Regions from separate parts of the Clostridium chromiireducens genome, predicted to be linked through region 4. Evidence: a T-box and tRNA genes for the amino acid it is inferred to sense, from the RefSeq annotation. Region 4 holds a T-box; the other regions hold tRNA genes.
The links. The T-box of region 4 lies ahead of leuS (leucine--tRNA ligase). A T-box ahead of a tRNA ligase gene usually reads a tRNA of that ligase, here a tRNA-Leu.

Region 1: it has a tRNA-Leu gene. The T-box ahead of leuS (leucine--tRNA ligase) is inferred to sense a tRNA for this amino acid. The anticodon was not compared.
Region 2: it has a tRNA-Leu gene. The T-box ahead of leuS (leucine--tRNA ligase) is inferred to sense a tRNA for this amino acid. The anticodon was not compared.
Region 3: it has a tRNA-Leu gene. The T-box ahead of leuS (leucine--tRNA ligase) is inferred to sense a tRNA for this amino acid. The anticodon was not compared.

The regions. Positions count from the first base shown of each region.
Region 1 is NZ_QXDJ01000002.1:1,044,589-1,050,725, reverse strand. It holds gene D2A34_RS10215 (GGGtGRT protein) at 1-955, opposite strand, end outside; gene D2A34_RS10210 (iron-sulfur cluster assembly scaffold protein) at 981-1,673, opposite strand; tRNA gene D2A34_RS10205 (tRNA-Leu) at 2,045-2,130, shown strand; gene D2A34_RS10200 (RNA-directed DNA polymerase) at 2,590-6,137, opposite strand, start outside.
Region 2 is NZ_QXDJ01000002.1:47,683-53,819, forward strand. It holds gene polA (DNA polymerase I) at 1-548, shown strand, start outside; gene coaE (dephospho-CoA kinase) at 584-1,183, shown strand; gene D2A34_RS05520 (lytic transglycosylase domain-containing protein) at 1,199-1,831, shown strand; tRNA gene D2A34_RS05525 (tRNA-Leu) at 1,934-2,019, shown strand; gene D2A34_RS05530 (YhgE/Pip domain-containing protein) at 2,524-4,821, shown strand; gene D2A34_RS05535 (YhgE/Pip domain-containing protein) at 4,871-6,137, shown strand, end outside.
Region 3 is NZ_QXDJ01000006.1:155,855-161,991, forward strand. It holds gene D2A34_RS21305 (methyl-accepting chemotaxis protein) at 1-2,277, shown strand, start outside; tRNA gene D2A34_RS21310 (tRNA-Leu) at 2,348-2,432, shown strand; gene D2A34_RS21315 (HNH endonuclease signature motif containing protein) at 2,565-2,969, opposite strand; gene D2A34_RS21320 (hypothetical protein) at 3,425-4,021, shown strand; gene ispF (2-C-methyl-D-erythritol 2,4-cyclodiphosphate synthase) at 4,139-4,633, opposite strand; gene D2A34_RS21330 (anti-sigma factor domain-containing protein) at 5,035-6,066, shown strand; gene D2A34_RS21335 (polysaccharide deacetylase family protein) at 6,081-6,137, opposite strand, start outside.
Region 4 is NZ_QXDJ01000001.1:886,181-892,317, reverse strand. It holds gene D2A34_RS03655 (DEAD/DEAH box helicase family protein) at 1-82, shown strand, start outside; gene leuS (leucine--tRNA ligase) at 155-2,605, opposite strand; T-box leader at 2,686-2,900, opposite strand; gene cls (cardiolipin synthase) at 3,241-4,674, shown strand; gene D2A34_RS03640 (MFS transporter) at 4,703-5,869, shown strand.

The DNA.
Region 1 (6,137 bases), on a different contig from region 4:
TACCAACCATTGGGTTGTTACCTGCTCCGATTAATCCCATCATTTCAACGTGAGCTGGAACTGATGAAGATCCTGCGAATTGTGCATCTGAGTGCATTCTTCCCATAGTATCAGTCATACCATAAGAAGCTGGACCTGCTCCCATGTTATCTGGGTGAAGAGTTCTTCCTGTACCACCACCTGATGCTACTGAGAAGTATTTCTTACCTTGTTCGATACATTCTTTTTTGTATGTTCCAGCAACTGGATGTTGGAATCTTGTTGGGTTAGTTGAGTTACCAGTGATTGATACGTCAACACCTTCCATATGCATGATTGCAACACCTTCTCTAACGTCGTCAGCACCGTAACATCTTACTTTTGCTCTTTCTCCGTCTGAGTATGCTTTTTCTTTAACTACTTTAACTTCTCCAGTGTAGTAGTCAAATTGAGTTTGAACATATGTGAAACCATTGATTCTTGAAATGATGAATGCAGCATCTTTTCCAAGACCGTTTAAGATAACTCTTAATGGTTCTTTTCTTACTCTGTTAGCTTTTTCAGCTATTTTGATAGCACCTTCAGCAGCAGCGAAACTTTCGTGTCCTGCTAAGAATGCGAAACATTTAGTTTCTTCTCTTAAAAGCATAGCTCCTAAGTTTCCGTGTCCTAGACCAACTTTTCTGTCGTCTGCAACAGATCCTGGGATACAAAATGCTTGTAATCCTTCTCCGATTGCTTCAGCAGCATCAGCAGCTTTAACGCAACCTTTCTTTATTGCTATAGCAGCACCTAAAACGTATGCCCATCCAGCGTTTTCGAATGCGATTGGTTGAGTTTCTTTAGCAATTGTATATGCATCCACTCCAACTTCAGCACAAACTGCCTTTGCATCTTCTAGAGTTTTCATTCCGTATTTTTCTAATACTGGAGTGATTTGGTTAATTCTTCTTTCATAACTTTCAAATAATGCCATTTTAAAAATCCTCCTTTACAAATAATTATTTATGTCTTGGGTCTAATAATTCAACAGCGTCAGCAACTCTTCCATATTGACCTTTAGCAGCTTCTAATGCTTCGTTAGCATCCATACCTTTAGCGATACTTTCCATCATTTTTCCTAAGTTAACAAACTTATATCCAATGATTTCTTTGTCTGCATCAACAGCAACATCAGTAACATAACCTTCTGCCATTTCAAGGTATCTTGGTCCTTTAGCTAAAGTTCCGTACATAGTACCAACTTGAGATCTTAACCCTTTTCCTAAATCTTCAAGACCTGCTCCGATAGGTAGTCCATCTTCTGAGAAAGCAGTTTGAGTTCTTCCATAAACGATTTGTAAGAATAATTCTCTCATAGCTGTGTTTATAGCATCACAAACTAAGTCTGTGTTTAATGCTTCTAATATAGTCTTTCCTGGTAATATTTCTGAAGCCATAGCAGCTGAATGAGTCATTCCTGAACATCCAATTGTTTCAACTAACGCCTCTTGGATAATACCACCTTTAACGTTTAATGTTAATTTACAAGCACCTTGTTGTGGCGCACACCAACCTATTCCGTGAGTTAAACCTGATATATCAGTAACTTCTTTAGATTGAACCCATCTTCCTTCTTGAGGAATTGGCGCAGATCCGTGATTAGGACCTTTAGCAAGTACACACATTTCTTCAACTTCTTTTGAATACATCATATATTTTTGCTCCTCCCTAATTAATAGATAATTACAAATATTAAATCTTATTTCTAAGTCTTAAAATTGCAGTTGGGCATAAAATAACCCAGTGGGGCACTTTTCCCTAATCCTATTCTAGCAAATGATTGGACATGCTACAACCTTTATTTAAAAATTTATGCACATTTATCTACTTTTATTTGAAAATCTACACTAGAAAAGAATAAAAATCTTTTATTAGCTTTAATTAGATAAAATACTGTCTAATATTTTTATTATGTATAAACTAATGGATAATGTATGATTATTTTCCACAAAAAATAAAAAATGAAAAATACCTATTGAAATATCTTTTAAGACGTGATACAATAATTTTTGTCAGTTTACGTGCCGCTGTGATGGAATGGCAGACGTGGTGGACTCAAAATCCTCTGGTAGTGATACCGTGCCGGTTCGAGTCCGGCCAGCGGCACCATTTATTTTGGTTGATTGCTGTATTACTTGGTTTAAATACCTTGTAGTACAGCTTTTTTTATGTGTTTCCCACTTCTGCATTTAATCCTGTTTTTCCCATGCTTTAATCACTCAAACCCACTGATAATGCGTATTATAGAGCTTTGTAATATTTTAATAATAATTCCATATTATCTTAACATTTTCCTTTGGGACATCCATCGATTTTAATTAATTTTGTGCTTATGATTACCACTAAGTGTTAATTTAAACCCTATAAAATTTTAATAAACAGTTCAAAATTATATAAAAAACTATTTATAATAAAAAAATTTCAATAAAGAACATATAACATTAATTGGTTACATGTACATTATTGAAATCGTATTATATTAATTTGTATATTACTTCTTTATTTTAGAGCGTAATTATATGAATAATTAGAAGTTTCCTTTTAACAAATAAACAACATTAGTTAAAATTATTTATCTATCCTATATTTAAATATATTTGTTTTATAACTAAAGACTAATATATGAAATTTAGGCATACTTTTATATCTTGCCACTAATATATTTCTTGTATCATCATTTTCAATATTTTCAAAGTAATCCATAAATGAAATACCAACGATTTTTTCGTTAAAAGAATTATAATATTTTCTAACAAATTCTTGAAATAGCCTTCTATCCTTATTATTTTCTATAACTTTTTTAAACAGATAATCATTATAATTAATTTTTGTTCCCATAAATTCTATATCATCTTGGCTATAATTATAGGTTTTTAGAAAGTCCTTAACTTGTTCTTCAAATACATCCGTGTATATGCAATTTATTAATACTATTTTAACTTTTTTGTCTATAAGCTTTTTCAATTCATCTTTCTTTACACTCTGAATATTTTGTGCCTTTTCGCCATTCAGTAACTTAGTCAGATTTTTTTTAAATTGACTTCCACTTATTGCAATATCATTTACTATAACTAATTGATCTATTTTCTTATCAGTATTGATTAAATTATAATCATCTTTAAAGCGTCGTAAATTAATACTATTTCTATCAAATTCCTCTTTAAACTTTCCTAAAATTATTTGATGTAATCCATTATCATCATTCAATTTTTTAAGTGGAAATATACATGTATTTTCTGTATTTATCTTATTAATTATTTCCTCCTTGAAATTTATCAATTCTTCTTCACTCATATATTTATATCTAGAAATAACTTTTAAAACAACATGAAAATATTTCTGCTCTACGTGTTCTAAGAACTTTCCAATTCTTCTTTTGGCTTCATATTCATCAACATCACTTTGATTTTTTATGACTTCAACTGCTTCTCCATAATATTGACAATTTGAAATTGATGTATTTATCTCATAGTTTTCTTTATCAAACTGTCCGCTTTTATTGTCAATTATTTCTAAAATGCGTATGATAACATCAGGTATTTTAAAGATAGTATTTTCAAATTTGTAAGTATATTGGTAATTTATCAATTCAAAAATATCTCTTTCTTCAAATCTTCTAAATAAATTAGTAGAAGCAACCTCGTAATAATTTAATTCATTTATTTTATATTTACTTCCATTGATTTTAATTGATAATGAGTTCGTAATATCCCTTTCTATTTTAATATTTTCTATTTCCATGAGTGCCTCAATATCTTCTTTCCCTATAATATTTAATATTGCCTTTACCTCATCCTCAAAATACTTATTTACATAATTTATTTCATCATAATTCATATTTTTACCTATGGAATTTTGAATAGTTTTTATTAATTCATATAAGTTATCCTGTTTAATTTCTACATTTCCATATAATATAAATTTCTCAAAATCATTCTTATATAATGAGTTATAATATTTAAGCAACTGAATCTCCTTTGAGTAATTTGTGACTTTCTCATTTATCAGAAATTTTCCAATAGCCTGTAATTTACCTAACTCAATTGAATATATATCTTCCCCATACCTTTCAATGCCTTTTGTAATCTCTTCGTCTAATTTTTCCACATATGACATTTGTTCGTAAGCTTTTACAATTACGCTAGGTACAAAATCAATTTTAAAATTTGATATTTTATAAGTTCTTCCTAAATCATATACCTTATCTTCAATTACAGCATCACATAGTGTATCAAGTAATTGTTTTAAAAAATTACTTTCATTATTTATTATATATTTGTCTTTATCAATTACTAATGCCTTATCAAATTTGCTAACATTAATATAAATTTCTTTATTTTTTCTAGTAAATGCTCCTCGCTCAAATATGTTTACATATTTATTTCTAAATTGTGCAGTATTTTTTATACTTACAGTAAAATTAATCGCTTCAAAATAATTCAAATATTCTAATTTTTGTTTAAAATCTAATAGCTCATCTTCTAAATCTAAAATTGCATATGAATATTTTTCATCTTTATACCAAATTTCTTCTTCAATTTCTGTTTTGTAATTGCTTTTACCTACAGTGTTGTTAATAACATCAGTTGTACTTCTAATCATTAATTTATTGACTTTTTGCAACAATATTCTATTATTCAAATATATATTTTTTAGTGCAACTTTTTCTGACGGAAAATATCTTACCTCTGGTTCTAAGCACCATAATAAAAACTTCAATTTCCTTTCTTCTAATATTTTTCTTATATCGGAAATTTTGGAGCTTTTCATATCAAACAAATAAATTATGAAATAGAAAGCACATTCTTTTTCGATATTAGTAACACCAATCTCATTATTCATTCCAATTTCATTAAACGTACTCATAAGAAAACATACTAAAACATCATCTCTTATGTCTTGTCTAAGTATATTAGAATCATATTTATACCAATCATTATATTTTATATCATATTGATATCCATCAAATTTATCTATCAATCTCTTCCAAATGTCTTTTAATTTACTTTCATTGTCTAGAAACAAGGTCATAACGGCAGTGAAATTATATAAATATTGTAATGAACTTTTATCAAACTCATCCCATCTATATTTAGTTATTGAATATATGGTATTTATTAAAATTTCGTTATTATTTATTGATTTAGAGTTTTCTAATATATTATTGAGGATTTTAATTATTTGTGTTACATCGTTATATCTTTGAAGTCTACTTAAAAAGTTTTCCAATAATTTAGAATTCCATTTAATACTTTTAGTATTAGAAACAATATTAATAAAATTTATAAATACAGTATCTAAATTTAAATTAAATTCGCATTCTACACCTGATAGTAGGATAATCCTATATAACTCTTTTAATTCATATGTATTCAACTCTTCTTTGTTATAGAAATCAATAATCTCTTTTATATGCTCATTAGAAATTGCGTCAAGATGTTTACTTAATTCATTTAAAAAATTTCCTCGTGAAAGTCCACTAATTTGGGAGTAATATTTTTTACTCTCATCATAGTACTTAAAAAATACATTTTTATAAAAATGTTTAAACATACTTCCACGACCTACATCTGTCGATATAATATATTCTATTATCTCATCTTTTTTCAGGCATAAATACTGCTCATCAATTAGATGTGTTAAATAAAATGGCAATTGCTTAACATCAAATTCTTCCTTACTTTTTTTCAACATATCATTAACCATTTCAATAGCTTTATCCACTATTATTTGGGGCGTATTTTCATTTATTCCATCTATAAAATACTTAGTAATATCTTGATTTATAATATCATATTTATATTCTGAAACCTTACCAAATAAACATTTTTCATTAAATTCTAATCCTAATTCACCGATTTTATCACTAATCTTTTTTCTAATTTCTTTAGCTCTTATTTCATCTTGTATAAGAATAACCATATCATCAACATATCTAAAGTAATATTCGAATTCATCATCTAAAAACGAAACAATAAAATTATCAACTTGAGCTAAATATATTTCGGCTAAATATCTAGCATATGCAGGACCTTGTGGAACTCCTTTCATATTTATCTGTGTAGTAACATTCAATAAATATTCACACATGTTTTTATATTCTTTCATCTTACTAT
Region 2 (6,137 bases), on a different contig from region 4:
AAGAAGTAACTTCTCTTATGAGGAGTAGGGCAAAGGCAGTAAACTTTGGTATAGTATATGGAATAAGCGCATTTAGTTTAGCAGAAGATTTAAAGATTACCAAAAAAGAGGCTGAAGAGTATATGGCTATTTACTTAGAAAGATATCCTAAAATAAAAGAATATCTAGAAAATGTAGTTAAAGAAGCTGAAGAGAAAGGGTATGTGTTAACAATTTTAAATAGAAGAAGATTTATTCCAGAGATAAAGTCTTCGAATAAAATAGTGAAGGCATTAGGTGATAGATTAGCGATGAACGCTCCTATTCAAGGAAGTGCAGCTGATATAATAAAGCTTGCAATGGTTAATGTTTATAATAAACTAAACGAAAAAAATTTAAAAAGTGAACTAATACTTCAAGTGCACGATGAACTTATTTTAAATGTTAAAAAAGATGAATTCGAGGAAGTTAAAAAATTAGTTGCGCATGAAATGGAAAATGCAATTAGATTAAAGGTTGCACTCGATGTAGATGTTAATTTTGGTGATACATGGTACGATGCTAAATAATGCACTGTATAATTAAAAAGGTGGTTTTTAGATAAATGATTAAAATTGGATTAACAGGTGGAATAGGCACAGGAAAGAGCACTGTTTCTAGTATTTTAAAGAGTGAAGGATTTACGATTATAGATGCAGATACTATAGCTAAAGAAGTACTTGAAAAATATCCGAAAATACTAGAAATGGTCCGTGCGCAATTTGGAGGAGGTTTCTTTGATTGGAGAGGGGAATTTAGAAGGAAAGAATTTGGTAATCATATTTTTAGATTCCCTAAACAAAGAATAAAATACGAAAGTATAATTATGCCTTATATTAAAGAATCAATTAAGGAAAAAATCGAGAGATGCGGACGAAAGGGCGAAAAAATAGTAATAATAGATGCTCCGACTTTAATTGAAAATGATATGCACGGTGAAATGGACTATGTTATACTTGTATATGCTGATAATTCAGTTCAAATTCAAAGAGTTATGAACAGAGATAAATTAACAAAAGTTGAAGCGGTTAGCAGGATAAATTCTCAAATATCAGTTGAAGAAAAAAAAGAGTTTGCAAATATCATTATTGATAATAATGGCGAATTAATTGAAACACAAAAGCAAGTTTATGATTTGATTGATTTTATGAAATTAATATGCTAGATTAAGGAGAAAATAATGAGATTTCTAAAAAAAACCTTTCGTACACTAATATTGTTATTAGTAGTTATAATAGCTATCGGAGTAAGTTCTAGATATATTATAAAAGAGAAGTTTTTTCCTTACAAATATCGAGAGTATGTGGATAAATATAGTATTCAATATAATTTGGACCCATTATTAGTATTAGCAGTAATAAAGACAGAAAGTAAATTTGATGATGATGCTCACTCCCATAAAAATGCGGTAGGGCTCATGCAAATAACTGTTGATACGGGAGAGTGGGCAGCTAAGGAAATGGGATATAGTACATTTTCAAAGGAAGATTTGTATGATGAAGAATACAATATCAAAATGGGATGTTGGTATCTAAAAAGATTAAGTGATACTTTTAATGATTTAGATTTAGCAATTGCAGCTTATAATGCGGGCCCAACTAATGTACAATCTTGGCTTGATAATGAGAAGTATTCTTCAGATGGAAGGAGTATTGATTATATACCTTTCGGAGAAACGAAAAAGTATGTAGATAAAGTTAATACTTACTACAATATATACGAATATCTGTATAACGAAGAAAAAGGATACTTTGATGCAGATAGAATAGTAGAGTTGATTAAAAGTTTTTTTGATGTGCATTTTTTAAGTTAATTATTAGCCTTACAGCTAATAATTAACTTAGGATTATTTTCGAAAACTTACTTGAAATTTTCGAAGAAATGAATTATTATTAAGTAGTTACTTTAATATTTTGCAGGTGTGGTGGAATGGCAGACACGCTATCTTGAGGGGGTAGTGTTCACATGGACGTACGGGTTCAAGTCCCGTCACCTGCACCAAATAGTGGCTCTAAGTGTTGAAAATAATAGAGTCAGGTACGACTTAAAGTCTCGTACGTTCTTTACGGAAGATATCCGGGGACGTGCGAGACTTTTTTTGATGTCTAAAAATTAGAGAACTAACCCAGGGAGACTTAAATATAAAAATTATACATTTTAAGATGATGGTAAATTATGAAGATGATATAAATGGTAATCATAAGAATATATCGATGAGCATTACGAATTAGAAATTTATCATATAAAAAAATAGAAAAAATGACTTTTAGTCATTTTTTGTGATATAATTTATTTATAAAAATAATGTAGATTTTTCTTATATAACTATACATAGGAAAACGATCATATGTCTTCGTTAAGAAACTTTCTGAACAAATGACATGAATTATTTAATATAATCATATATCTAGAGTTGAGCAATTAATAATAAAGATGCTACTATAGATTAAAAAGGTAAATTATATATAAATTAACATTTAGATTATATCAATAGAGGGATAAAGCATGAAGAATATAATAAAAATTTTTAAAAGAGATATTAAGAATATATTTACTAATTGGATAGCAACAGTTGTAGTAGTGGCTTTAATGATAATTCCTTCTTTATATTCTTTAATAAATATAAAAGCATCATGGGATCCATATTCTAATACTAATGGCATACTAGTAGCGGTTATTAATGAGGATAAAGGTACAGTATACAAAGAACATGATATCAATTTGGGTAATGAGCTTGTTGATAAGCTTAAAGATAATGATAAATTAGGATGGGTGTTTGTGGATAAACAAACTGCTCAAGAAGGTTTAATCATGGAAAAGTATTATGCAACTATAGAAATACCAGAGGATTTTTCTGAAGATGTTGCAACAATAGTTAAAAAGGATGTTGTAAAGCCTAAATTAATATATACAGTTAATGAAAAGAAAAATGTAATAGCATCTAAAATAACTGATGCTGGTGTTAAAACTGTGAAAAAGCAATTAGATCAAAATATAGCAAAGACTATTTCGGGAATAATGTTTAGGTTATTTGATGAAGTTGGAATAGACATAGATAATAATAGATCTGAACTTAGAAATATAATGGATTATGTTTATAAGTTAGATGAAGATATGCCAGAGCTTGAAAAAGTATTAGATGAAGCGATTAATGGGACAATAAGTATGTCAGAGTTAATAAATAAAACAAATGAACTTATACCTACAGTCGCAGATACTATTGACGGGACTTCAGATTTTTTGAATAACACTCAAGATTACTTAGATGAAACTCAAGGTGACATACGAAATGATTCGCCGTTAATTAAGGAGGACTTAGTTAATGCAGAAAATGCTCTTGATATAGCAAGTATCGAGCTTGGAAATATTGATGATAAAATATTACCAGAGGTTCAGAAAAAGACATTATTACAAGCATTAGATACAGCTAATGCTACAAAGATAACGGTTGATGATGCGAAATCTAAACTCAAGAATATAAGAAAGGTAATTGATAAAGTCAACAAGGTTCAAATTCCTAAGCCATTGATTGGTACAGCTATACAAGGTTCAGAAGAGATAAATAAAATTCAAGAAAGTATTGATAAGCAATCCAAGACCTTAGAAAATGTACAAGGTGTATTAAAAGAAGAGAGTAAGCGAATTTCTAAGATTATAGATAGATTAGATACTGTAAATGAAAATCTTGATAGACTTATTAATAGATTTAATGAAGATCTTGATAAGCTTGGTAATGGTGAGAAGTTACTAGATACTCAAGAATTTACTGATACAAGAAAAATATTAGACGATGCACACACTTTAGTTGCAGATATTATAGATAATTATGATTCTGAAATTATACCAACAATTGATAAGAGTTTTGATTCAATAAGAGAAATTTTGGATAATGGACTAAATTTATCGGCACAAGGAAAGAATATATTACCTGACATTCAAGAGATGCTAGATGCATTTAAGAATACTGCAGAGCTATCTAATGATGAATTAAATAAGCTAAAAGATAAATTTCCAGATATTAAGGATAATGTTCATGAATTAGCACAAAGGCTGAAAAAGATAGATAATAAAGAGGATATCGATGAACTATTAGATATGATAACTAATGATTGGGATGCTCAAAGCGACTTTCTATCCAGCCCAGTAGAAATTGAAGATAATAGATTATTTCCATGGCCTAATTATGGTTCAACAGTGACACCGTTCTATACTGTTTTATCCTTATGGATTGGTGGATATTTACTTTCAGTATTACTTGGAACAGAATCCCATCCAGTGGAGGAAGGCAAAGAACTAAAGAATTATGAGAAGTATTTTGGAAGATTGGCGCTATTCTTATTTATAGGTATAGGACAAGCAATAGTGGCAAGTTTAGGAGCATTGCTTATACTGCATTCTTATGCAGTTCATCCTGTAATGTTTGTGTTCTATAGTATATTTATAAGCATTGTATTTAACTGCATAATTTATACTGCTGTAAGTCTTTTTGGATACGGAGGTATAATATTAGGAGTAGTATTACTAGTAATACAGGTTGCTGGTACTAGTGGTAATTTCCCGATAGAAGTTAATCCAATAGGGTTTCAAGAGTTATTTCCATTTCTTCCTTTTACTTATGCAATTAGCGGGGTAAGGCAGATAATGGCAGGGATAATATATTCCATATTACTTAGAGATAGTGGTATATTATGTATATTTATGATTGTATCAATTGTTAGTGGCATTTTGTTCAAAGAAACGATGGATGCAAAAAGAAAAGATATAGTTAATAAATTAAAAGAAAGTTCTATAATGAGTAGTTAAGGCACAATCAAAAAAATAATTTATATTGTGATTATCAGGGGAATTAATTATGAATAACATATTTAGAATTTACAAAAGAGATATTAATAGAATACGTACTAACTGGGTAGCGAGACTTATGATTATAGTAATTATAATTATTCCATCCATGTACTCATTAATAAATATAAAAGCTTCATGGGACCCGTATTCGAATACAAGTGGAATTAAAATTGCAGTTGTTAATGAAGACAAGGGAACTGTTTTTAAGGAGCGAGATATTAACTTAGGAGAAGAACTAGTTGATAAACTTAAGGATAATGACAAGCTAGGATGGGTTTTTACAGATAAAGAAAGTGCAAAGAAGGATTTATTATTAGAAAAGTATTACGCAACAATAGAAATACCAGAAAATTTTTCTAAGGATGCAACAACGCTGGTTGAAAAAAATATTGAAAAACCTAAACTTATATATACCGTAAATGAAAAGAAAAATGCAGTTGCTCCTAAAATGACTGACTCAGGAATAAAAACCGTACAAACTGAACTTGATGAGAATATTATAAAAACTGTTTCAGGAATATTATCTAGAATCTGCAATGAAAAAGGTGTTGATATACAAGAAAATAGACCTAAGCTTAGAAAAATTGTAGACAATATTTATGAATTAGATGATAACATGGCAGAACTCGAAGGGCTTTTAGATAGTGCTTTGAGTGGAACAGAAGATTTGACCAAAGTATTAACGAAGACAAATGATATGCTTCCAACAACATCAGATATGATTGATTCGTCAGAAGACTTTTTAAATGATAGTAAGACTGTGCTAGATGATACTCAAGGCCAGTTATCAGATATTTCACCAATAATAAAAGAAGATTTGGTGAAATCAGAAAACATTCTCGATAACTCAAGTATAAAACTTGAAAATTTAGATGAAAAGATATTACCAGAGGTAGCTAAGAAAACATTGCTAAATGTAAGGGATTCTGCAAGTGCGGTAAAAGAGACACTTATTGACACTGAATCAAGGCTTAAGAACATAAAGAAATTTATCGATAAATTAAGTAAAATAAAAATTCAAATTCCTTCTTTTGGTGACAATGGTAGTGATTTGGAACAGCTAAAATTATTAAGAGAGCAGCTAGATAAACAAGCAAGTGATTTAAATAATATGCAGGATGATCTAAAAAAAGTTAGCAAAATAATTTCAGATACTGTTGATAAGTTAAATACAATTGAAGACAAATTACAAATAGTAGCTGATAGGTCAGATGATGAAATAGATAAAATAGATAACGAAGGGCTAAATATTCAAACACTTAAAGATACTATAG
Region 3 (6,137 bases), on a different contig from region 4:
ACTGCAGCCGGAAGAGCAGATGACCAAATTAAAAGTGAAATTAAGAATCTTGAGATGATTGCAAGCAATCCTATAATTAGTAATGAAGGTATCCCTTTAGAAGAAAAAGTGGAGATTCTTATACCTGCATTAAAAGCAACTGGTCAGCTAGTGATGAGTATTAGTGATAAGAATGGAAAATCAATAGATACATTAGGGAATAAAAAAGAGATAAAAACAACGCAAAGTTTCATGAAATCAATAAAAGGAGATAATGCGATAACTAATCCATATGTGGATCCAATTACTAATAAAAAGGTTATATCATATTCAGTGCCGATTAAAGATTCATCAAGTAATGTTATTGGAGTTATTACATCAGTAAAGGATTGTATGGATTTTTCTACTATAAATAAGGAAACAACTTTCTTAAGAACAGGAAATTCATTAATTGTCGATAGGAATGGAAATTTTATAGTAGCGGAAGATGAAAGTCTTGTGACTGAAAATAAAAACATAACTAATATGACGTCTGATAAAGAATCCTTAGGCGATTTAAATAATATTGGTAAAAGCATGATTATTGGAACCCAATCTGGAGTTGGAAAGTACACTTATGATGGAAAGGTAAGATATATGACATATAGCCCAATAGGAGAGACAGGTCTTTCTATTGGAATCACAGTTGAAGAAAAAGATTTATTAAGTGCACTAGACAGTTTAGGAATGGTTGATGCCATTGTGACAATAATTATGATTTTATTAATATCAGTTATAATAATAGGATTTACTATAAAGATGATAAACAGGCTATTAGGAGCTAAAAATTACGTAGATAGCATAGCAAAAGGGGACTTTTACTCACAGATTGATAAGAAATATACTAAAGTAAATGATGAAATTAGTGAAATATGTACAAGTGTAGGGCAAGCTAAAGAGTCGGTAGGAGTAATGATTAAATCTGTAAGAGATAATGCTAATGTAGTTAGAGACGGTTCACTATCACTAACTGAAGTTGCAGAAAAATTAGCAATTCTTACAGAAGAAATATCTGCATCAATAGGAGAAGTTGCAATCACTACTAGTAAGCAAAGCTCTGAATTTGAAGATATAACAAATAAACTAGCTGAGTTTGGAGATAGGATAAATTTAGTTAAAAATAATGTGCATCTAATTAATCAAGATGTCTCAGTAATAAGCAATAAATCACTAGCAGGTACTAAAGATATCGAGGAATTAAATAGTGGAATTGTAAGTGTTAATAATAGCTTTGAAAGATTTGCGGTTAGTATTGAGTATATACAAGGGGATATGAAAAACGTAAGTGAAGTTATTAACATTATGAACGGAATATCAGAGCAGATAAATCTTTTGGCGTTTAATGCAGCTATTGAGGCAGCCAGTGCAGGAGAAGCAGGAAGAGGATTTAATGTTATAGCACAAGAAGTTAGGAAACTTTCAGATAAGAGTAAAGCATCAGCACAAAATATACATAAGATAATAAATAGACTTGTTAACGTGTTAAATAAAGTTGTAGAAGAATCCAAAAACATGGATAGCGAACTTGAAAATCAAAAAAATAAAATTTATGAGGCGTCGGATTCCTTTTCAGAAATAGCTGAATTGGTTAAAGAAATCACTCCTAAGGTTTCGAGTATAGATAGTGCATTTAAGGATATTAGTCATAATAAGGACTTAATAGTTGAAACAGTTTATGAATTATCGGAAGAAATAAAAAATTCATCAAATTCGCTAGAACAAGTAACAGATTCATCAGTAGAACTTGCAATACTTGCGGAAAAGGTAAATGGAAGTTCAGAGGTTCTATTAGATAAGGCTGAAGATTTAATCAACAAAGTAAGGAAATTTAGGATTGAAAAGGAAGATGATATTCAAGAGAAAACCTTCACTATTGAAGAATTAAATATAATAGAAAAATCTGTTATTGATGAAGAATCAATAGTTGAGAAAACTCCGGAAGTGGTATTAAAAGATTTAGATTATATGAGAGAATCTGATTTACCATTAGAAGAAGAACTAAAAGACTTAATAATTCCTTCAAATGATGAATATATTATTAGATACTCAGCTTATGAGGATATACACTTATCATTAGTAGAAAACTTCGTTGATCTAAGTTTATCTCCTTTAGAAGAATTAGAGGCAGACTTACCACCAACAAAAGATTTTGGTTGGGGGTGTGCAAAAGTAGCAGAACTAAAAAATTATATAAGATATAAAGAGATTAAAGAGTACGAAGATGAGTATGAAGATTTAAGCCGTTATAATATATCGTGAATTAATGATTTAATATAGAGCATAAATTTAACTTGATTTAATATATTGAAAAGATGTATAATATTGGTATGCAGATGTGGCGGAATTGGCAGACGCACTAGACTTAGGATCTAGCGCCTTAGGGTGTAAGGGTTCGACTCCCTTCATCTGCACCAATACACACAGATAACATAATTTATTAATAGTAAATATATAAAGTGAAGCCACTAGCTTATTAATTAAGCTAGTGGCCTTAGTGTTAAAAAATCATAATTATATAGATAACCTATATAATAGAATTGAAAAATTTAATAATTATCTTCAATCAATTTATCTAAAGTTAGGTTAACAATCATTTCCTCAGAATAAGTTTTTTCTCCCATTATTTTGAAGATTACTTCTGATTTTTTATAGCCTTCTTTATATAGTTTTAAATTTTTTGTTATTCGTTTAAGAGTGTTTTTAGGTATATTTAATTCTAGAGCTAATTCCTTAAAAGAGTAATAGTCTTTTTTTAACATTTCATATAACTTAACTTGAAGATCTAGTTTGTATCTAAGATCAACTTCCTTTGATTGATGGGGCCCATATTTTCCTCTATGATGAGATGGACATAAATATTTATAATTTAATTCTATATCAAAGCCGCCTTCACTTCTGTGAACAATATGATGTATATCAGCTTCAGCATTACATATTTCACATAAACACAATGTTTAAATCCTCCTTAGAATTTAACTCATATACCTAGATATATAGAGTATTTAAAAATTTATTTATATTATATTAAATTAGAATTATTAGTTCTCAACTATTGACAGAAATGAAAATAACTCGTATCTTACATCAAAGTATTTAACATGTATTATTATAAAGTAATCAATTGAAAATATCAAATTTAATATATATATATTAAATAATTGAACTATAGGAATAAAAATGAAATTAAGGGATAGTATAGTAATAAGAGATATTGTCTCTTTAAAACAGTACATTAATTTGGAATATAGAGTATTACATACCATATAATATAATGATAGTTAATAATATATTATATCTTATAGATTTTTTATTGGGAAGGTGAGTAGAAGTGAGGGAAAATTATAATTCATTAACTTTTTGGGAAAACGTTATCAGCAAGAATAAGACAATAAGGGGACATATGTTTATGCAGAAACCTCCTACTGAAAGAAGCATTTATTTTCATAGTCTTATGTTTGGAGATAGAAATGGGATAAATAATATATGGGGATACTTCCCTAATTTTCAAAGTATAATTGGATATATCCAATATTCATTTTTACAGGAATCTTTTTATAGATGGATATATGGGAAAGAGAGACTAGTAACTAAAATACCAAGCTTAACTGTTGATAAGATTATACGTGAAGGAGAAAAAGAAAAGAAAATAAATAAGGATACAGCTTTTAATATGAGAAGAGATTATGAATTTGTGCGGAGTTTATGGAATTTGCCATCTAATAGAGCAGAGGAAGAGTTAAAAAAGTTTGTTATAGACTTTAACAAGAAATGGATGGGAGATAACAGAGAATTTATATATTTTAAAATTTTTTGGACCGCTGAGGAATTGGGCGAATTTGTAATTTCATCTACTCTATTAACAGGTACAGAAGAAGAATTAGAAGCTAAGATAAATATGAAAATAGATGAATGGAAAGATATCTGCAAGTGTGCATCAACCGATCCTGTTAAAGGAGAGAAGTTTAGAAAGGTCTTGTGTAAAGACTTAACTGAAGTATTTTAAGGTGTTATTAGGCACCAAATGAGTATCGTATAATCATTTATAATTAATAATAAGAAAATAGAAGAGAAATTATAGCTAATTTTTCTTCTATTTTTATTGAAAATATTTAGTTGATTTTTATTTCAAGATCTTAGAATTTTCGTGATTTTCAACAGAAGCTATGCTTTGAGCAGAAATTCCTAGCAGCTCACCAGTAAATCCGAGGCCTTCTTCAGTTGTAGCTTTAATATTTATACAATCAATATCTATATTAAGAGCCTTTGATATATTTTCTCTCATATTTTCAATGTAAGGAAGCATTTTGGGTTTCTGAGCTATTATTGTGGCATCTATATTATTTACCTTATATCCGGCTTTGAGAATAAGTATTCCGGTTTCTTTAAGTAATTTAATGCTAGAAATACCTTTGAAGCTATTATCCGTATCAGGGAAGTGTCTGCCAATGTCTCCAAGTGCACATGCTCCTAACAAAGAATCCATTATCGCATGAAGAAGAACATCCGCATCTGAATGACCCAATAAACCTTTCTCATACGGGATTTCAACTCCACCTAGTATTAACTTTCTATTCTCAACCAACTTATGCACATCGTATCCTAATCCTACTCTCATATATTCACCTCATTTAATGTTTTTAGTAATGTATATACATTCTAACATAATATAAGGTTTATATAAATTAAATATAATATAGCGTTGGCTGATGTATTAATTAGAAATGCTTTTCTTTTTAGTCATATAGATATCTTTCTTATATTTAGTTCTAGACGTATTTAATTTTTTGAATAATAAATTAACAATTTTATTTAGAATAAACCGCACTAATGTTATTCGATGTTTTTTTATAAAATCTACATATATTACTTTTCCTTTCATAAAATATCTCCCAAATATTGTTTTAAAATTAGAAGCTAGGTAGATAAAACTTTATGGATAAGCATTTTTCTATGCTATAATAACATAGTATGAAGAAGTTATATAAAGGGTTAATATTTTAAAGGGGTGTTAATTTCATGGAAAATATAAACTTTATTAAAGATAAATATATATTTGCTTCCATCCCATCAATGTTATTAGTAGGAGATTCGGCAGAAGATACTAGAAATAGGCAGATAGCCTTATTTCTAAAAGAATTAACTAAATACAATGTTTTGATTAAAGATTTAGTAAACTATAATTTAAAGGAAGTTGATAGGAATATAGCTTTAAATGTTGCACATTACATAATTGAAAATGATGAATTACTTAACATAATAGTCAATAAATTAGATTTGCCTATATCGAGATTGAGTAAATTAACTAAAATTAAATCAGAGTACATAGAAAAGTGGAGGGATTATATCCTAGCTTATTATTTGATATTATCTAATCCAAACTATAGGGGAATACAGGATTATCTGAGAATAGTATTAAGAGAAGATAACAATGGAGGATATGTTAAAAATAACAAACAACAGATATATAAAGGATTAGTAATAAAGTCATCAAAAAAATCTGCATACATAGTAACGTCAAAAGGTGAATTTTTAAGAATAAAAACTAATGATAAAATAAATCCAGGAGATGTATGTGAGGGGAGTTTGAAAAAAACTTTAAAAAATTATAGAATACATATTTCTATCCTTTTATTAATCCTAATAGTGATTGTAAGTGGTATTATTATTGAATATAGAAGAGCTCAAAGTATAGTCGTGATAGAAACTACATCAGTCATTAAGATACATATCAATAAATATAATAAAGTTATATATGCATATTCACCTACGGAGAAGGGGAAAGAACTTATTAATGATGTTAATATGTTAAATAAAGATGTTGATGAGGCTATTGCTGATACCTTCGAATATGCTATTAATAATAATATGTTAGATTTAAGTAAGAAAACTTTAATTACAATAAATGGACAAGCGATAAAGTACGGATTATTTGATAAGACAAATAAAATTATAACTGAAAATAAAATTCCTATAGTAATAAATAATGCAGGTAATCAGCAGAAGTTACCTAAATATTTATCGGAAGATGAAAATAAAACAGAAAAATAACTCTTGCGCAGGAGTTATTTTTCTGTTTTATTTATAATTTCTTTGAAAGTATCCATATTATATTTGGAGCT
Region 4 (6,137 bases):
TAAGATATTTCCAGATACTCCTAAAACAGTACTTGTGAAAAAGTATAGAGGTTCTAGGAATCCAGTAAATTTATATAATTAAAAGTAAATATAAAATATTTTAAAGAGAAACTTAAGTTATAAAAAATGATAGAGTGGCCAATTGGCCACTCTATTATTTTACAACTATATTAACAAGTCTTCCTTTAATTACGATAACTTTAACTATAGTTTTACCTTCAGTATTTTCTTTAATAGTTTCATTTTCTAATGAAGCAGCTTTTATTCCTTCTTCATCTAAATTAGAAGCTACCATAATTTTAGCTTTTATTTTACCATTGATTTGAATTGCGATTTCAACTTCATCTTTAACTAAAGCTGAAGGATCAAATTCAGGCCATTTTTCATTAAAGATTGTTGAATTATTTCCAAGTAAGCTCCATTGTTCTTCAGCAAAGTGAGGCGCAAATGGTGCAAGTAGTTTTACAAAATCAGTTATAGTTTCTTTCAAGAAGTTTGTATTTTTAACATTCTCCTGATTATATTTATTAAGAGCATTTGTAAGCTCCATAAGCCTTGCTATTGCAGTGTTAAATTGCATTTTATCGCCATCTTCAGTAACACCTTTTATTGCTGTATGCTTCCAGAAGTTTAGTTCTTTTTCAGCTGAATCAATAGAATCTTTAGTATTTTCATTTGAATTTATTATATTTCGGCATGTTTCTAGAATTCTTTCAATTCTATCTACGAATTTACCAACAGATTTTATTCCATCATCACTCCATGCTCCACCTTCAGTATACCCAAATCCAAACATTAAGTACATTCTAAATACGTCAGCGCCATATTCTTTGATGTAGTCATCAGGAGAAATTGTATTTCCCTTTGATTTACTCATCTTAAGTCCATCTGGTCCTAAGATCAATCCTTGGTGAGTTAAGCTTAAGAATGGTTCATCAAAGTTTAAGTATCCCATGTCTCTTAAAGCTTTTGTTACAAATCTTGCATATAGTAAATGCATACAGGCATGCTCTGGTCCACCAACATATTTATCTACAGGAAGTATTTTATTGATCTTTTCAGGATCAAAAGGTGCATCTTCATTTTTATTATCTGCATATCTTAAATAGTAGAAAGATGAACATACAAAAGTGTCTAAAGTATCAGCTTCTCTCTTTGCATGACCTCCACAAACAGGACAAGTAGTGTTTATAAAATCTTCAGATTTACTTAATGGTGATTTACCATCTGGAGTAAATTCAACATCATAAGGAAGTTTTACTGGAAGATCCTTTTCTGGTACTGGAACTATTCCGCAATCATCACAGTATATAACTGGAATTGGAGCACCCCAATATCTTTGTCTTGAAACTAACCAGTCTCTTAGTCTAAAGTTTACCTTCATTGAACCTAATTTATCTTTTTCTAATTCTTCAACAATCTTTTTCTTAGCGTCATCAGTTGTTAATCCATCAAATTTTCCTGAGTTAACAAGTATTCCATATTCACAGTATGGAAGCTCTGGATCAGTATTATCTTTATTTGTTATAACTCTTTCAATTGGTAAATTAAATTTAGTTGCAAAAGCAAAATCTCTTTCATCATGAGCAGGAACAGCCATAACGCATCCTGTACCATAAGTAGCCAACACGTAATCAGAAATCCAAATAGGAACTTCTCTTCCATTGATAGGATTTATAGCATAAGATCCAGTGAATACACCTGTTTTTTCTCTTGAAACTGATTGTCTTTCAATGTCAGATTGTTTAGCAGCAGCTTCTTTATAGCTTTCCACAGCTTCTTTATATTCTGGAAGTGTTAGTTGATCAACTAACTGATTTTCAGGGGCTAAAACTACATAAGTTACACCATTTAAAGTATCAACTCTTGTAGTGAATACATCAAAATCTAAAATTGAATCTTTAACCTTAAAAGTAACTTGTGCACCATAAGATCTTCCAATCCAATGCTTTTGCATAGATTTAGTTTTTTCAGGCCAATCTAAACCATCTAATTTATCAAGTAATTCATCAGCGTAATCAGTTATTTTAAAGAACCATTGAGTAAGGTCTTTTTTCATAACTTCAGTGCTGCATCTTTCGCAGGTTCCTTCAACAACTTGCTCATTAGCTAAAACTGTATTACAAGATGGACACCAATTTACAGGAGCTTTTTTTCTGTAAGCTAAACCTTTTTCATAAAGTTTTAGGAATAACCATTGAGTCCATTTATAATAATCAGGAAGACAAGTAACTACTTCATTTTCCCAGTTAAACATAGCCCCCATAGATTTTAATTGTTTCTCCATAGTTTCTATGTTTTTTAAAGTAGAATCTTGTGGGTGTATTCCAGTTTTTATTGCATAGTTTTCAGCTGGCAATCCGAATGCATCAAAGCCCATTGGTTGGAATACATTATAGCCTTGCATTCTTTTAAGTCTTGCCCATGAATCAGTTGGACCATAGTTAAACCAGTGCCCTGCGTGAAGTTGAGCTCCTGATGGATAAGAGAACATTTCTAAAGTATAGAGCTTTTTATCTAAATTTTCAGGATTAAATTTATAAACCTCATTTTCTTCCCAAAACTTTTGCCATTTTTCATCAATCTTAGTTCCGTAATTTGCCATTGTTATCCTCCTTAAATTTAACATTATAAGTTAGCTGTTATATATTAACTGTTAACTAAAAAAAGCCTCCGTCTCTAAACTAAAGAGACGAAAGCGCAATTTCCGTGGTACCACTCTTAATTAGAAGAAATAGAATAAATCAAATCTTCTCACTTAATATTTTAACGGTATTACCGTACTTGCTTTAACAAGTAAGCTCCTAGGCAAGTTCATAATAATATAACACTGTTTTACAGCTACCAACAGCTCTCTTATAGATATAACTATTACTAATACTCCTATTCATCGCATGATATAAAATTTTAATAATATTATATATTAAAAAATCTAAAAAAGTCAAGAAGTTGACTTTTTAGGTAGTGATTTGATAAGTTAGATATCAAGCAAGGTTATGGGAGGATTAGTGATGTTTTTTATTAAATATTGGAATAATATTATTATAATATGTTAAAAGTTAAAGTGATTTAAAGATATTAAGTTCGATGAAAAGTAAATATTATCTTCCTAGAATCAGTTATTATGATAAAATACTTATAGTAGATATATGTGTGTAATAAATTTTATTGTAGATAGGAATTTAATTAATACGATACCATATATAGATAAGAGTTTAATATAGAGGGAAGTGAATCTATATGAATATACTGTTAGGCTTGACAGTCATAATATTAGTACTGAATATTCTTTTTTCGTTATCACTAATTTTTATAGAGAGAAAAGACCCAACTACAACATGGGCGTGGCTTCTAATATTAATGATTTTACCAGGTCTTGGATTTATTATTTATATTTTGTTTGGGCAGAACTTAAGTAGGCAAAAGATCTTTAAAGAGAAAATAAAGTTTGATGAGAAGAAGAGAAAAAAATTAAATGATAAATATAATTTAAGTAATCATTGCCACGATGGTGGAGAAAAATTTGCGGACTTGAGAAGATTAAACTTTAACCATTCAGGTGCAAAATATACAACTAATAATAAAGTTAATGTTTATGTAAACGGAAAAGAAAAATTTAAACAATTAATTGAAGATATAAAAAATGCAAAGAAGTTCATTCATGTAGAATATTATATTTTTAGAGGAGACACCTTAGGTAAAAAGATAATTGATGAATTAACTAAAAAAGTTAAAAGCGGTTTAGAAGTCAGATTATTGGTAGATAGCATGGGGTCACGCATGTTAACCAAAAAAGTACTTAAAGAATATATAGAGGCTGGCGGAAAATTTTCATTATTCTTTCCGGGAATTTTACCACATATAAATACCCGTATAAACTATAGAAATCACAGAAAGATAGTAGTGATTGATGGGAGATACGGATATGTTGGAGGATTTAATGTTGGTAAAGAATACATAAATGAGGATCCAGAGTTTGGGTTTTGGAGAGATACACATGTGAGAATTGAGGGAGATGCAGTTAATGCTTTGAATGAAAGGTTTTTGCTTGATTGGGGGCATGCATCTGGTGAAGAAATAAATGACTACAATAGGTATTCAGAAGGGTTTAATAAAAATTTAGGAGATGTGGGGATACAAATTGTAACTAGTGGTCCAGACCATAAAGAAGAGTATATTAGAAATTCCTATTTGAAGCTAATAAATAATGCAAAGAAGAATTTATATATAGAAACTCCTTATTTAGTACCTGATTCTCCTATATTAGAAGCTCTAAAAATATCTGCTTTATCAGGAATAGATGTTCAAATAATAATACCTGGAAAACCAGATCATTTCTTTATGCAATGGGCAGCGAGTTCTTATGTGGGCGAATTACTCGAAGCGGGTGTAAAATTATATAGTTATCAAAATGGATTTATTCATGCGAAGACAATAGTTGCGGATGGGACGGTGATGAGCATTGGGACTGCTAATTTAGATATCAGAAGTTTTAAACTTAATTTTGAAGTAAATGCATTCATTTATGATGATAGAATTGCGAAAGCTGGCGAATTACAATTTATGGAGGATATTAGCGTTTCGGAGGAAATAACAAAGGAAATTTATGACGGGAGAAGTTTTTCTCTTAGAATTAAGGAATCTTTAATTAGATTGGTATCACCAATACTATAAAACTAATCATAAACGAATGGAGTATCATATGAAAAGCAAGGATAAATTTTATTACTCACTAACTACGTATATGAATTACGGAGTGATGAGTATAGTGACAACATTTTATGTGCCTTATTTAAATCAAATAATTGGATTATCATTAAGCGAAGTTGGGAATGTAGTATCCATAGGAGCACTGTTTGCAATTATTTCTCAACAATTCTTAGTAAATAAATTGTCTTTAAGAAAAAATAAGAAACTACATATAATTACGCACTTGTGCGCATTAGTTGGAATGATAATATTTCTAATGTTCGTTAACAAATCTATTATATATTTTTATGCTGTCCTTTATGGGATTATAGTGCAAACAGTTGGAACTGTATATGAAATATATGTTGAAGAAATATCAGTAAATCATAATATTGAGTATTCTGAAATAAGGAAGTGGGGATCAATTGGATTTGGGTGCGTAGTTTTACTAAGTGGCACTATAATTTTAAGATATGGTTTTAGGACTATTCATGTAATTGGAATTTTAATGACAGGCATAGTTATAAGTTTAATAGCTATAAAGTTTAAGAATAATAAATCGGATACAAATAAGAAAAAAGCAAGGCTAAGTGCTGTATTTAAAAATAAAAACTCAATAATTCTTGGAGTGATTAACATCTTGATTATTGGAACTTATACAGCAATAGAATTTGCATATTCAACTTATTTAATAAAGATAACTGGAAATGCAGATTTGGCTAACTCTATATATAGTAAATCTATATTTTCAAGAGTTTTTGTTGAATTTATATCATTTATTCTTGTTGGAAAGTATTTAAAAGATAAAGATCCTAAAAAATATTTAATAATAGCTTTTCTTATAGGAACCATTAGAATATTGATGTTTTCAACATCATCTTTAATTTTAGTTGTTTTAGGAGATCAATTGCACGGATTAATGTATGGATGTTATTTAACATTTTTATTTAAATATATTAGAGAAGTCGTTGATGAAGAATTAGTTGCAGGTACATTTTCTTTTGTAAGCGTACTAGGATCTGCAGGAGCTAATTTTATATATCCACGAATGTTTAGTACAATTCAAGAAAACTTTGGATATACACCTATGTATTTGGTTGCATTCTCAATAATGTTGATTTCAGCCTTAATTGCCATTAAGATTCTTCCGGGAAAAAAGCAATCTATTGGCGTTTTATAAATTGATAGCCAGTCCATAAATGAGACGTTTGTAAATATATAGGCTTTTGCATGAGAAAAACTGTATGAATAGGGAAATATCTTGAATTCATACAGTTTTTTATAAACATTATTAATATAAGTTTTATATAACCATTTGTGTACCTACCTTGTTCGTTAGAGTATATATTTATTATTTGTATTTAAATTTTTTTTATTAATATAATTTGAATTAAGCAATGAGATTTAAATTTGTATATTTTAGTAATAATTATGTGGGGCGTTTTTTG